One region of the Mesorhizobium sp. M0408 genome, then DNA from elsewhere that is predicted to be linked to it. Evidence: predicted binding sites of a transcription regulator. Region 1 holds the regulator's gene; the other holds the start of a gene.
The links. Region 1 encodes PhoB, which activates phosphate uptake and scavenging genes when phosphate is short. Its sites were predicted from a motif close to TGTCATNNANCTGTCAT; they were not measured.
Positions count from the first base shown of each region.

Region 2: a site for PhoB is predicted at 2,725-2,741, ahead of ugpB (sn-glycerol-3-phosphate ABC transporter substrate-binding protein UgpB). Genes of this name have one in related genera too.

Region 1 covers NZ_JAMYRO010000003.1:14,558-19,940, reverse strand. The annotation lists gene pstA (phosphate ABC transporter permease PstA) at 1-486, shown strand, start outside; gene pstB (phosphate ABC transporter ATP-binding protein PstB) at 483-1,286, shown strand; gene phoU (phosphate signaling complex protein PhoU) at 1,319-2,026, shown strand; gene phoB (phosphate regulon transcriptional regulator PhoB) at 2,043-2,732, shown strand; gene NKI67_RS04030 (ROK family protein) at 2,742-3,986, opposite strand; gene xylF (D-xylose ABC transporter substrate-binding protein) at 4,273-5,313, shown strand.
Region 2 covers NZ_JAMYRO010000018.1:69,937-75,319, forward strand. The annotation lists gene ugpE (sn-glycerol-3-phosphate ABC transporter permease UgpE) at 1-377, opposite strand, end outside; gene ugpA (sn-glycerol-3-phosphate ABC transporter permease UgpA) at 386-1,270, opposite strand; gene ugpB (sn-glycerol-3-phosphate ABC transporter substrate-binding protein UgpB) at 1,352-2,662, opposite strand; gene NKI67_RS21355 (bifunctional diguanylate cyclase/phosphodiesterase) at 2,961-5,383, shown strand, end outside.

The DNA.
Region 1 (5,383 bases):
ATCGGCTTGTTTGTCTATGAGCTGATGGTGCGGCCAATGGGACATTTCTCGGCCATTGCCGGCGCCGTTGCGCTTGCCATCCTGGTCATTCCGGTGGTCGTGCGCACCACTGAAGACATGCTCAACCTGGTGCCGAACGCGTTGCGTGAAGCCGGTGCCGCGATCGGCGCGCCACGCTGGGTGGTGATCCGTTCGGTCGCCTACCGCGCCGCATTGTCCGGCATCGTCACCGGCATATTGCTGGCGATAGCACGCATTTCCGGCGAGACGGCGCCGCTGCTCTTCACCGCGCTCAACAACCAGTTCTGGAGCAGCAATATCAACGCGCCGATGGCCAGCCTGCCGGTGACCATCTTCCAGTTCGCTCTCAGCCCTTACGAGGAATGGCAGCAACTGGCGTGGACCGGCGCACTCATAATCACCCTGACGGTTCTGGGCTTGAGCATCCTCGCCCGCAGCCTTACCGGACGCAGAGAGGACAGATGACACAGATGTTGTCCCCAGACATGACGATGGCCGAAACGGTCGTCGAGAAGACGAAGATCGAGGTCAAGAATCTCAACTTCTACTACGGCCAGAGCAAGGCGCTGAAGGACATCAGCCTGTCACTGCCTGAGCGCAGTGTCACGGCCTTCATCGGCCCTTCGGGGTGCGGGAAATCGACGCTGCTGCGTGTGTTCAACCGCATCTATGAGCTCTACCCAAAACAGACGGCCGAGGGCCAGGTGCTGCTCGACGGCAAGAACATTCTCGACCGGTCGCAGGATCTCAACCTCCTCAGGACCAAGATCGGCATGGTGTTCCAGAAGCCGACGCCGTTCCCGATGTCGATCTACGAGAACATCGCCTTCGGCGTCAGGCTCTACGAGAACCTCGGCAAGTCCGAGATGGACGGCCGCGTCGAACAGGCGTTGAAGCGCGCCGCGCTGTGGAGCGAGGTCAAGGACAAGCTCAACGCCAGCGGCTTGAGCCTGTCCGGCGGCCAGCAGCAGCGGCTCTGTATCGCCCGCACCGTGGCCGTGAAGCCGGAAGTCATTCTGCTCGACGAACCGGCTTCGGCCCTCGACCCGCTGTCGACTGCCAAGATCGAGGAACTGATCGACGAATTGCAAGCCGACTATACGATCGTCATCGTCACCCACAACATGCAGCAGGCGGCGCGCGTGTCGCGCCAGACCGCCTTCATGTATCTGGGTGAACTGGTCGAGTTCGACCGGACCGAGAAGATCTTCACGTCGCCCCGCGAGAAGCGCACGCAGGACTACATCACTGGCCGCTTCGGCTGAGCCGTTCCGATCATGCATATGAGGACAGGACCATGGGCGAACACACAGTCGCTTCTTTCGACGAGGATCTCGAGCAGATCAGCAAGCTGATCCGCGACATGGCCGACCTCGCCGGTTCGATGGTCGGCGGGGCGACCAAGGCCCTGTTGAATTCCGACAACGTGCTGGCGCAACGCGTCGTTTCCGACGACGCCATCATGGATGCGCGTCAACGCGAACTGGACGACCGCGCCATCACCCTGATCGCCAAACGCCAGCCGATGGCCCACGATCTTCGCCATGTGGTCGGAGCGATCCGCATGGCGGGCGACCTCGAACGCATCGGCGACCTTGCCAAGAATATCGCCAAGCGCGTGAGTGCGGTCGGCCTCAGCGCCACGCCGCGGGACCTGTCGCATTCCATCGACGCGATGGCGCAGCTGGTTCTCATCCAGGTGCAGGGTGTCATCGAGGAATATGCTGCAGGCGATGCGGCCGCGTTGGCCAAGCTGCGTGCCGCCGACGAGCGCATCGACGTCAAATACACGTCCGTGTTCCGCGAGCTGTTGACCTACATGATGGAAGATCCGCGCAACATCACCGCTTGCACGCACCTGCTGTTCTGCGCCAAGAATCTGGAGCGGATCGGCGACCATGTCACCAACATCGCCGAAAATGCGTATTATGTGCTGACCGGCGAGCAATTGCCGGTCAATCGTCCGAAGCAGGACGAAACGACAATGTCCGCACCGGTGACATGATGGGGGTGCCCAGCCGATGATCGCACCACGCATAATGGTGGTGGAGGACGAGGAGCCATTGGGTGTGCTGCTCCGCTACAATCTCGAATCCGAAGGCTACCAGGTCGAGGTGGTGACACGCGGCGACGAAGCCGAGATCCGTTTGCAGGAGAATGTGCCCGACCTTTTGGTGCTCGACTGGATGATACCAGCGGTTTCCGGCATCGAGCTCTGTCGTCGGTTGCGGGTGCGCCCCGAAACCGAGCGGCTGCCGATCATCATGCTGACCGCGCGCGGCGAGGAGAGCGACCGGGTGCGCGGGCTTTCGACCGGCGCCGACGACTATCTGGTCAAACCGTTTTCGACACCGGAATTCATGGCCAGGGTCAAGGCGCTGCTGCGGCGCGCCAAGCCGGAAGTGCTGTCCAGCGTGCTGAAGGTCGGCGACATCGTGCTCGATCGCGAATCGCACAGGGTCTATCGCAAGAAGAGCGAAATCAGGCTCGGGCCGACCGAATTCCGGCTGCTCGAGTTCATGATGCGGCATCCGGGCCGTGTCTTCTCGCGCAGCCAGTTACTCGATAATGTCTGGGGCGAGACAATCTACATCGACGAACGCACCGTCGACGTGCATGTCGGGCGGCTGCGCAAAGCCGTCAACAACGGCCGGATGCCGGATGTCATCCGCACCATCCGCGGTGCCGGCTATGCGATCAGGGAAGATTGACCCGCCTGGTCAGGCTACGTTCTTTCTGACGCTGGGCCTCATTTGCGCGCCCGGCGCGAAAATCTCCTGGTCGACGAAGCTTAGCGCCCGCATCGCGCAGCCTTCGCGGATCAGCGGCAATTCGTTCGGCTCTGTATCGAAGGAGATCGAGTCCGAATGCTGGCCGCCGGCGGTCTGGGCGATTGCCTTCCGCAAGGCCGGCTCGATCAGATCGAAGGCGGCGGCACTGGCGCCGACCATCGCGACCGGTGCCGGATCGATCAGCGCGAACAGCGAGCCGAGACCGAAACCCAGCGCTTCGCCGGCCTTGCGGTAGGCCTCGCGTTCCGGCCCATCTTTCTCGCGCGCCCGGGCCGCCAGTGCTCGCATGTCGGCGTCGCTGACGTCGGCGATCGGTTCGCTTTCTTCGCTCATCTGCCTGGCGTTGCGCCAGATGGCGTAGTTGCCGGCATAGGCCTCGATGCAGCCGCGCCGCCCGCAACGGCAGAGCGCGCCGCCCGGACGATGGATCATGTGGCCAAATTCGCCACCCGAGGAATGCGTCCCGGTGAACAGTTCGCCCTTCAGCACCAGCCCCATGCCGATGCCATGCGAAAGCAGGATGGCGATGAAGTCGTCGCGATAGCGATCCGGATTGCGCCAGCGCAAAGCCACCGCCATCATGTTGCAGTCGTTCTCCACCGTTGCCGGGATGCCGAATTCGTCCTCCAGCATGTCGGCAAAGGCGATGTCGGTCTGCGGCGTGATCGGCGACCACAGCATGGCGCGTGCAGGGGAGTCGGTAATGCCCTGAATCGCCAGGGCGATGCGGGCGACACTGCGGACGTCAAGGTCTGGATCCTGCAGCCGGCGCCGGACGATGGCCATGCATTCACGGATCAGCTCGTCGCGCGGCATGGTCAGCGTGTCCAGCCGGCGCTGTTCCTCGGCGACCACCTGTCCCGTATAGTCGATAATGGCGGCCGACAGGAAATTCAGCGACAACACCACGGTCAGCACCGCCGCCGCTTCCGGGTTGAGGGCGAGGCCGACCTGCGGACGACCGCGTTTCAACGAAACGGGCTCACTTGCCTTGCTCTCGGCGAGGATGCCTTCCCGTATCAGGTCGGAAGAGATCGCCGATATGGTCGAATGACTGAGGCCGGTAGTAGCTGCGATCTCAGTACGCGATGGCTGGCCGGCCCGGCGCACCGCCGAGATCACCATCGCCCGGTTGCGCCGGCGCAAATCGTCATGGCGGATTCCGACCGACATTGTTTTGCTTTCCTCCCGGTTGCCGCGGCCGCTCATGAACCGGAAGCCGTCGGTAATGTCCGACAAATAGTGTCGGACGCAGGCAAATAGTGTCAGATGCAGGTGGCGCTGTCATCGTTTATTCCGACGCTCGAAAAAACTCGCAGAGTCATCAAAATCCATCAGAATCGATGTTGACAGCAGCCGGAGATCGGGCCAGTATTTTTTCGAGGCTCGAAAAAATTAGAGCTTCTAAGCTGGTCTTTGAGCCAATTGGTCACGCCGTACGCGGCGCAGGGAGGATATGATGAAGAAATTCACGACCGCCATTCTGGCGGGTGTCGCCATGACGCTGGCGCTGGCGTCGGTGGCGCAGGCTAAAGACAAGGTCATCGGCGTTTCCTGGTCGAACTTCCAGGAAGAGCGCTGGAAGACCGACGAGGCCGCAATGAAGGCGGCCATTGATGCCGCAGGCGACAAGTATATTTCCGCCGACGCACAGTCCAACCCCGGCAAGCAGCTCACCGACGTCGAGAGCCTGATCTCGCAGGGCGCCAGCGCACTGATCATCCTGGCGCAGGACGCCTCGGCCATCGGGCCGGCCGTGCAGAAGGCACTGGACGAAGGCATCCCGGTCGTCGGCTATGACCGGCTGATCGAGAACAAGGACGTGTTCTATCTGACCTTCGACAACAAGGAAGTCGGCCGCATGCAGGCCCGCGAAGTCTTCAAGGTGAAGCCGGAAGGCAACTACGTCTTCATCAAGGGTTCGGGTTCCGATCCGAATGCCGATTTCCTGTTTGCCGGTTCGATGGAGGTGCTGAAGGAGGCCATTGACGGCGGCAAGATCAAGAATGTCGGCGAGGCCTATACGGACGGCTGGCTGCCGGCCAACGCTCAGAAGAACATGGAACAGTTCCTGACCGCCAACGACAACAAGGTCGATGCCGTGGTCGCCGCTAATGACGGCACTGCCGGCGGCGTCGTCGCCGCGCTGACGGCGCAAGGGCTGGCCGGATCGGTTCCGGTTTCGGGCCAGGACGGCGACCACGCCGCGCTGAACCGCATCGCGCTCGGCACACAGACCGTGTCGGTGTGGAAGGATGCGCGCGAGCTCGGCAAGAATGCCGCCGAGATCGCCTCGCAACTGGCCGACGGCAAGCAGATGACCGACATTGCCGGCGTGAAGGATTTCACCACGCCCGGCGGCAATACCGTCAAGTCGCTGTTCCTGACCCCGGTCGCCATCACCAAGGACAACCTCAACGTCGTCATCGACGCCGGCTGGATCAAGAAAGAAGAGGTCTGCGCCGGGGTGACGGCTGGCACTGTTGCAGTCTGCAACTGAGCCGACGTTTCCGAAAAGTCCGAACGCCGCGGCCGCTCGCCGCGGCGTTTTTCCAACAAGAGTTGTTTTT
Region 2 (5,383 bases), on a different contig from region 1:
ACTGGAAGCATCAAGGTGATGAAGATCAGCCAGAAGAAGGTCATGCGCAGCGGAAAGCGAAAGAACACGATCGCGTAGGCCGACAGGATCGAGATGAAGATCTTTCCCACCGCAACGCCGAGCGCCATGATCGTGGTGTTGAGGAGCAGCCTGCCGACGCTGACCCCGCCGATACGACCGATGCCGCCGAACAGCGCCTCGCTGTAATTGTTCCATAGCTGGCCGCCGGGCAAGAGCGGCAGGGGCGGCCTGAGGATCGTTTGCAGCGTGTGCGTCGAGGCAACGAAGGTGTAGTAGATCGGAAAAGCCACGATCAATATGCCGAGGATGAGCACGGCATGGGCGATGAAGGTGCGGAGCGGGGACTGGCCGATCATCGCTACCCTCAGCCGTAATGGACTTTGCGTTCCACATAGCGGAACTGGATCGCTGTGAGCGCAATGACGATGGCCATCAGGATGACCGACTGCGCCGCCGAATCGCCCAGGATCAGATTGACGAAGCCGTCATTGTAGACCTTGTAGACCAGCGTCTCGGTCGTCTTGCCCGGCCCGCCGCCGGTGACGGCATGAACGATGCCGAACGTGTCGAACAGGGCATAGACGGTGTTGACGACCAGCAGGAAAAAGGTTGTCGGCGCAAGCAGCGGGAAGACGATGGTCCAGAAGCGCTTGGTTTCGCCGGCGCCGTCCATGGCCGCCGCTTCGATCAGCGTTTTCGGCACCGCCTGCAGGCCGGCGACGAAGAACAGGAAGTTGTAGCTGATCTGCTTCCAGGCAGCAGCCGACACCAGCAGGATCATGGCGTGGGTGCCGTTGAGCAGCGGGTCCCATACGATGCCGAGGCTTCTCAGCAAATAGGCCAACGAGCCGATCGAGGGATTGAACAGGAAAAGCCAAAGCATGCCGGCAATCGCCGGCGCCACGGCGTAAGGCCATATCAGCAGTGTGCGGTAGAGGCCTTTGCCGCGCACGGCCTTCTCGGCCATGACCGCGAGCAGCAGGGCCACAACCATGGCAACGATCGCGGTCGCAAGAGAGAACACTACTGTGACCTTGATCGAGTTGAGGTAGGCCGGATCGGCCAGCACCTTCCGGAAATTGGCAAACCAGACGAACCTGCTCTTCAGCCCGAACGGGTCTTGCCTGAGCATCGACTGGTAAAGCGCCTGACCGGCCGGCCAGTAGAAGAAAACCAGGGTGATGGCGAGTTGTGGCGCCACCAGCAGGTAGGGCAGGATCTTGTTGGGAAAGACGACGCGTGGAGACAGGCTGATTTCCCTCGCTATCCAGGTATCGCCCACGCTAGCTCGCGTGGGCGATATTCCAACCGACTAACCGAGATAATCCCGTCAGTTCTCCAGCGCTTCCTTGATCGCCGCGTTGCCGCGCGCAACCGCATTGTCGAGTGCCTGCTGGGCGGTTTGCTGGCCGGCCAGCATCTTCTCCAGCTCCTCGTTCTGGATATCGCGCACCTGCGGCAGATTCGGCAGGCGCACGCCCTTCGAATTGTCGGTCGGCGACTTGCCGATCATCTGCAGGATGGGTGTCTCGCGGCCGGGGTTCTTGTCATAGAAGCCTGATTTCTTCGTCGCCTCATACGCGGCGAGCGTCACAGGCAGGTATCCCGACTTCTGGTGCAGATATTCCTGCACATCGGTCTTGGACAGATAGGCAAAGAAGGCGGCGACACCCTTGTATTCCTCGTCCGACTTGTTGCCGAACACCCAGAGGCTGGCACCGCCCGGCGTCGTGTTCTGCGGGGCACCCTTGGCGTCACTGTCGTAAGGAAGCTGGCCGATGCCATAGTTCATGCCGGACTTGACGATATCGCCGAGGCCGCCCGACGATTCGGTGAAGATGCCGCATTCGCCGGCGAGGAATATCTGCTTGGCTTCGGAGGTGCGTCCGCCATATTTGAATGTGCCGTCCTTGGCCAGGTCAGCGAGCGCCTGGAAGTGGTTGACGAAAATCGGCGCATTGATCTTGAGTTCGACATCACCGCCGGCCAGGCCATTCTGCTGGGTGGCCCAAGGCACGTCATTCCACCCCGCGAAATTCTCCAGGTGGATCCAGGTCAGCCAGGTCGAGGTATAGCCGCAAGGGGAGGCGCCGCTCGTCTTGATCTTCTTGGCAGCTTCCCACACCTCGTTCCACGTCTTGGGCGGATTGTTCACGTCGAGGCCTGCCTTCTGGAAGATGTCCTTGTTGTAGTAGAGGATCGGCGAGGAAGAGTTGTAGGGGAACGATAGCATGGTGCCGTCCGGCTTCGAATAATAGCCGACGATGCCGGGCAGATACTGGCTCTTGTCGAAAGTCATCCCGGCGCCGGTCATCACATCGGCCACCGGCTTTATCGCACCCTCGGCCGCCATCATCACGCCGGTGCCGACGTCGAACACCTGGAGGATATCGGGCGCTTGCCCGGCACGAAAGGCAGCGATGCCGGCATTCAGCGTCTCCGGATAGGTGCCCTTGAACACCGGAACGAGCTCATAGTCGCTCTGGCTGGCGTTGAAATCCTTGGAGATCTTGGCGACGACCTCGGCGTTGGCGCCGGTCATGGCGTGCCACCAGCTGATCTGCGTGACGGCGAAGGCGGAGGTGGTGGAAAGCAGGGTCACGGTCGCGGCGATACCGGCCGCAAAGCCGAAGAACTTCATGTTTCATCTCCCGTTTGTCATTCGCGAAAGGGGCACTTCCGCAAAGCCAATATGTGGCGCTGATGACAATCGGACAACGGTTTTATTGCGGATCAATGAACATCATTCCTTCCTAAAGTGCACTCGCTACCGAAACCGGGCGCCAGAAATCACATCACCGTCTTTTCGGCGCAGCGGCGCGTCGGTTTTCCCCCGAAAAGACCCGCCTCATGGCCCGCGGGTTAACCATTCGTTAAAATCTCCAAGAGCTAATCAGTCACACCTCCCCTGTTAGTTTTGGCAGACCGAGTGAACCAGGATGCTGACGGTCTATAATTGTATTGTAAGTCAGCACGATCCGAGACTGGTTGCGCTCGCCGCACTCGTCTGTGGAATTTCTTGCTTCTCAGCGGTTAATCTCCTTAAGCATGTCGGCCGATCGACCGAGCGAAACCGGCTTGTCTGGCTGATGATCGCCGCGGCCTCGACCGGGTTCGGCATATGGGCGACGCATTTCATCGCCATGACCGCGTTTACGCCGGGAATCCCGAACGCATACAATCCGGGATTATCCGCCTTTTCGCTTGCCGCCGCCGTTATCATGACCGCGCTTGGGATGTGGGTCGCCACCTTGCGCCGCGGCATCGACCATTTCCTCGTCGGTGGCGCCATTCTGGGCGGCGCCATCGCGACGATGCACTACATCGGCATGGCAGCTTTCGAGGTCGAAGGCCGGGTCGTATGGAACCTGCTCCTTGTCGCGATATCGCTTCTGGCCGGCGTGACCCTCGCGGCACTGGCGCTCCTTGTCGTCTTGCGCCGTCCGTCAGCGCTCGCGACTTTCGGCGGCGCCGCGCTTTTGACGCTGGCGATTTGCAGCTTGCATTTCATCGCGATGGCCGCGGTGTCGATCATTCCGGACTCCTCGATTGAAATATCCGAACATTCCATCGAGCCCATTTCCCAGGCCTTTGCCGCAGCGGTCGCCAGCCTGATAATCCTTGTGCTATCGGGTGCCGCGCTATGGATCGACCTGCGCTTTCGCCGCCAGAAGCTCGAGGCCGATCGCATGCACGATCTCGCCAATGCGGCGGTGGAAGGTCTGATCGTTTGCGATGGCACCCGCATTGTCAGCGCCAATGACAGTATGGCGAAGCTGACCGGAACAGCGACAGCCACCCTGAACACGATGCAATTCGGCGAGCTTTTCGACGGACAGAGCGCAGCCGATATGTCCGGCTTCGGCGAACAGGCGCAGGAAGCGAAGTTAAGAGGCAGCGACGGGGCGAGAATTCCTGTCGAGCTGATCGCCAGGAAAATAACCTACTGCGGCAGGCCTCATACGGTGCTTGCCGTTCGCGACATCCGTGAGCGCAAGAAGGCAGAACAAGAGATCCTCCGCCTCGCGCATTTCGATCCGCTTACCGGGCTTGCCAATCGGCGGAGCTTTTCTTCCCGGCTGGAAGCAGAATTCGCCTCGATGGATCGTGGCGGCAAGGATGGACATCTGGCGCTCCTGCTGCTTGACCTTGACCGGTTCAAGCAAGTCAACGACCTCTATGGCCACGGGGCCGGCGATGCTATGCTGCAGAAGCTGGCGCACTGCATTTCCGGCATCCCGCGCCACGGACAGATGCTCGCGCGTCTCGGCGGCGATGAATTTGCCATCATAGCTCCGAACCTCCCCGACCCCCTGGCCGCAGGCCGGATAGCCGAGGACTTGCTGGCGGCGATCCGGGAGGAAAACAGGGTTTCGGTCGGCTCCGGCCTCGTCTCGGCCAGCATCGGCATCGCCTTCTTTCCGCTGGATGCCGAAGACCAGGCCGGCCTGATCAGCCATGCCGACACGGCACTCCATCGCGCCAAAACCGAAGGCAGGGACACTTATCGGTTTTTCGAGATAGCCATGGGCACCGCGGCCCGCGACAAGCGCGTGATGGAGCATGAATTGCGCCAGGCGATCGCCCGCAAGGAGTTCCACCTCGTCTATCAGCCGCAGAAGGAGATCCGCGGCGGCAGGATGATCGGCTTCGAAGCCCTGGTCCGTTGGCAGCACCCTGAGCGGGGTGACATTTCTCCGGCCGTTTTCATCCCCGTGGCCGAGGACAGTGGCGCTATCGCGCAGATAGGCGACTGGGTGCTGACGACGGCTTGTAACGATGCTGCTCGCTGGACAAACCCGCTGATGGTCGCCGTCAACGTCTCCGCCGTGCAACTTCACAATCCGAACTTCAGCCGCAAGGTGCACGACGCATTGACGAGATCCGGCCTGGCCCCCGGCAGGCTCGAACTGGAGATCACCGAAACGGCCCTGGTGAAGGACATGCCGCGCGCGCTGGCAACCTTGAGGCAGGTCAAGGCGCTTGGCGTGCATGTGGCGATGGACGATTTTGGCACCGGCTATTCTTCGCTGTCCAACCTCAGCGCCTTTCCCTTCGACAAGATCAAGATCGACGGGTCGTTCATCAAATCGGTCGACAAGAACGCCCAGTTCGCGGCGATCGTTCGCGCCGTGCTGGGGCTTGGACGCGGTCTCGGCCTACCGGTTCTGGCAGAAGGTATCGAGACGCCGGGTGAATTGCAGTTCCTGGACGCCGAGGCTTGCGAGATCGGGCAAGGCTACTACCTCGGCAAACCGGCTCCGATCGAGACATTCGGGGAACTGACGGGCGTGGCCTCTCCGGCAATCCGCACCGCCAGCCGACGCGGCGCAAGCATTGCCGTGCTCAAGCCGCGCCTGCG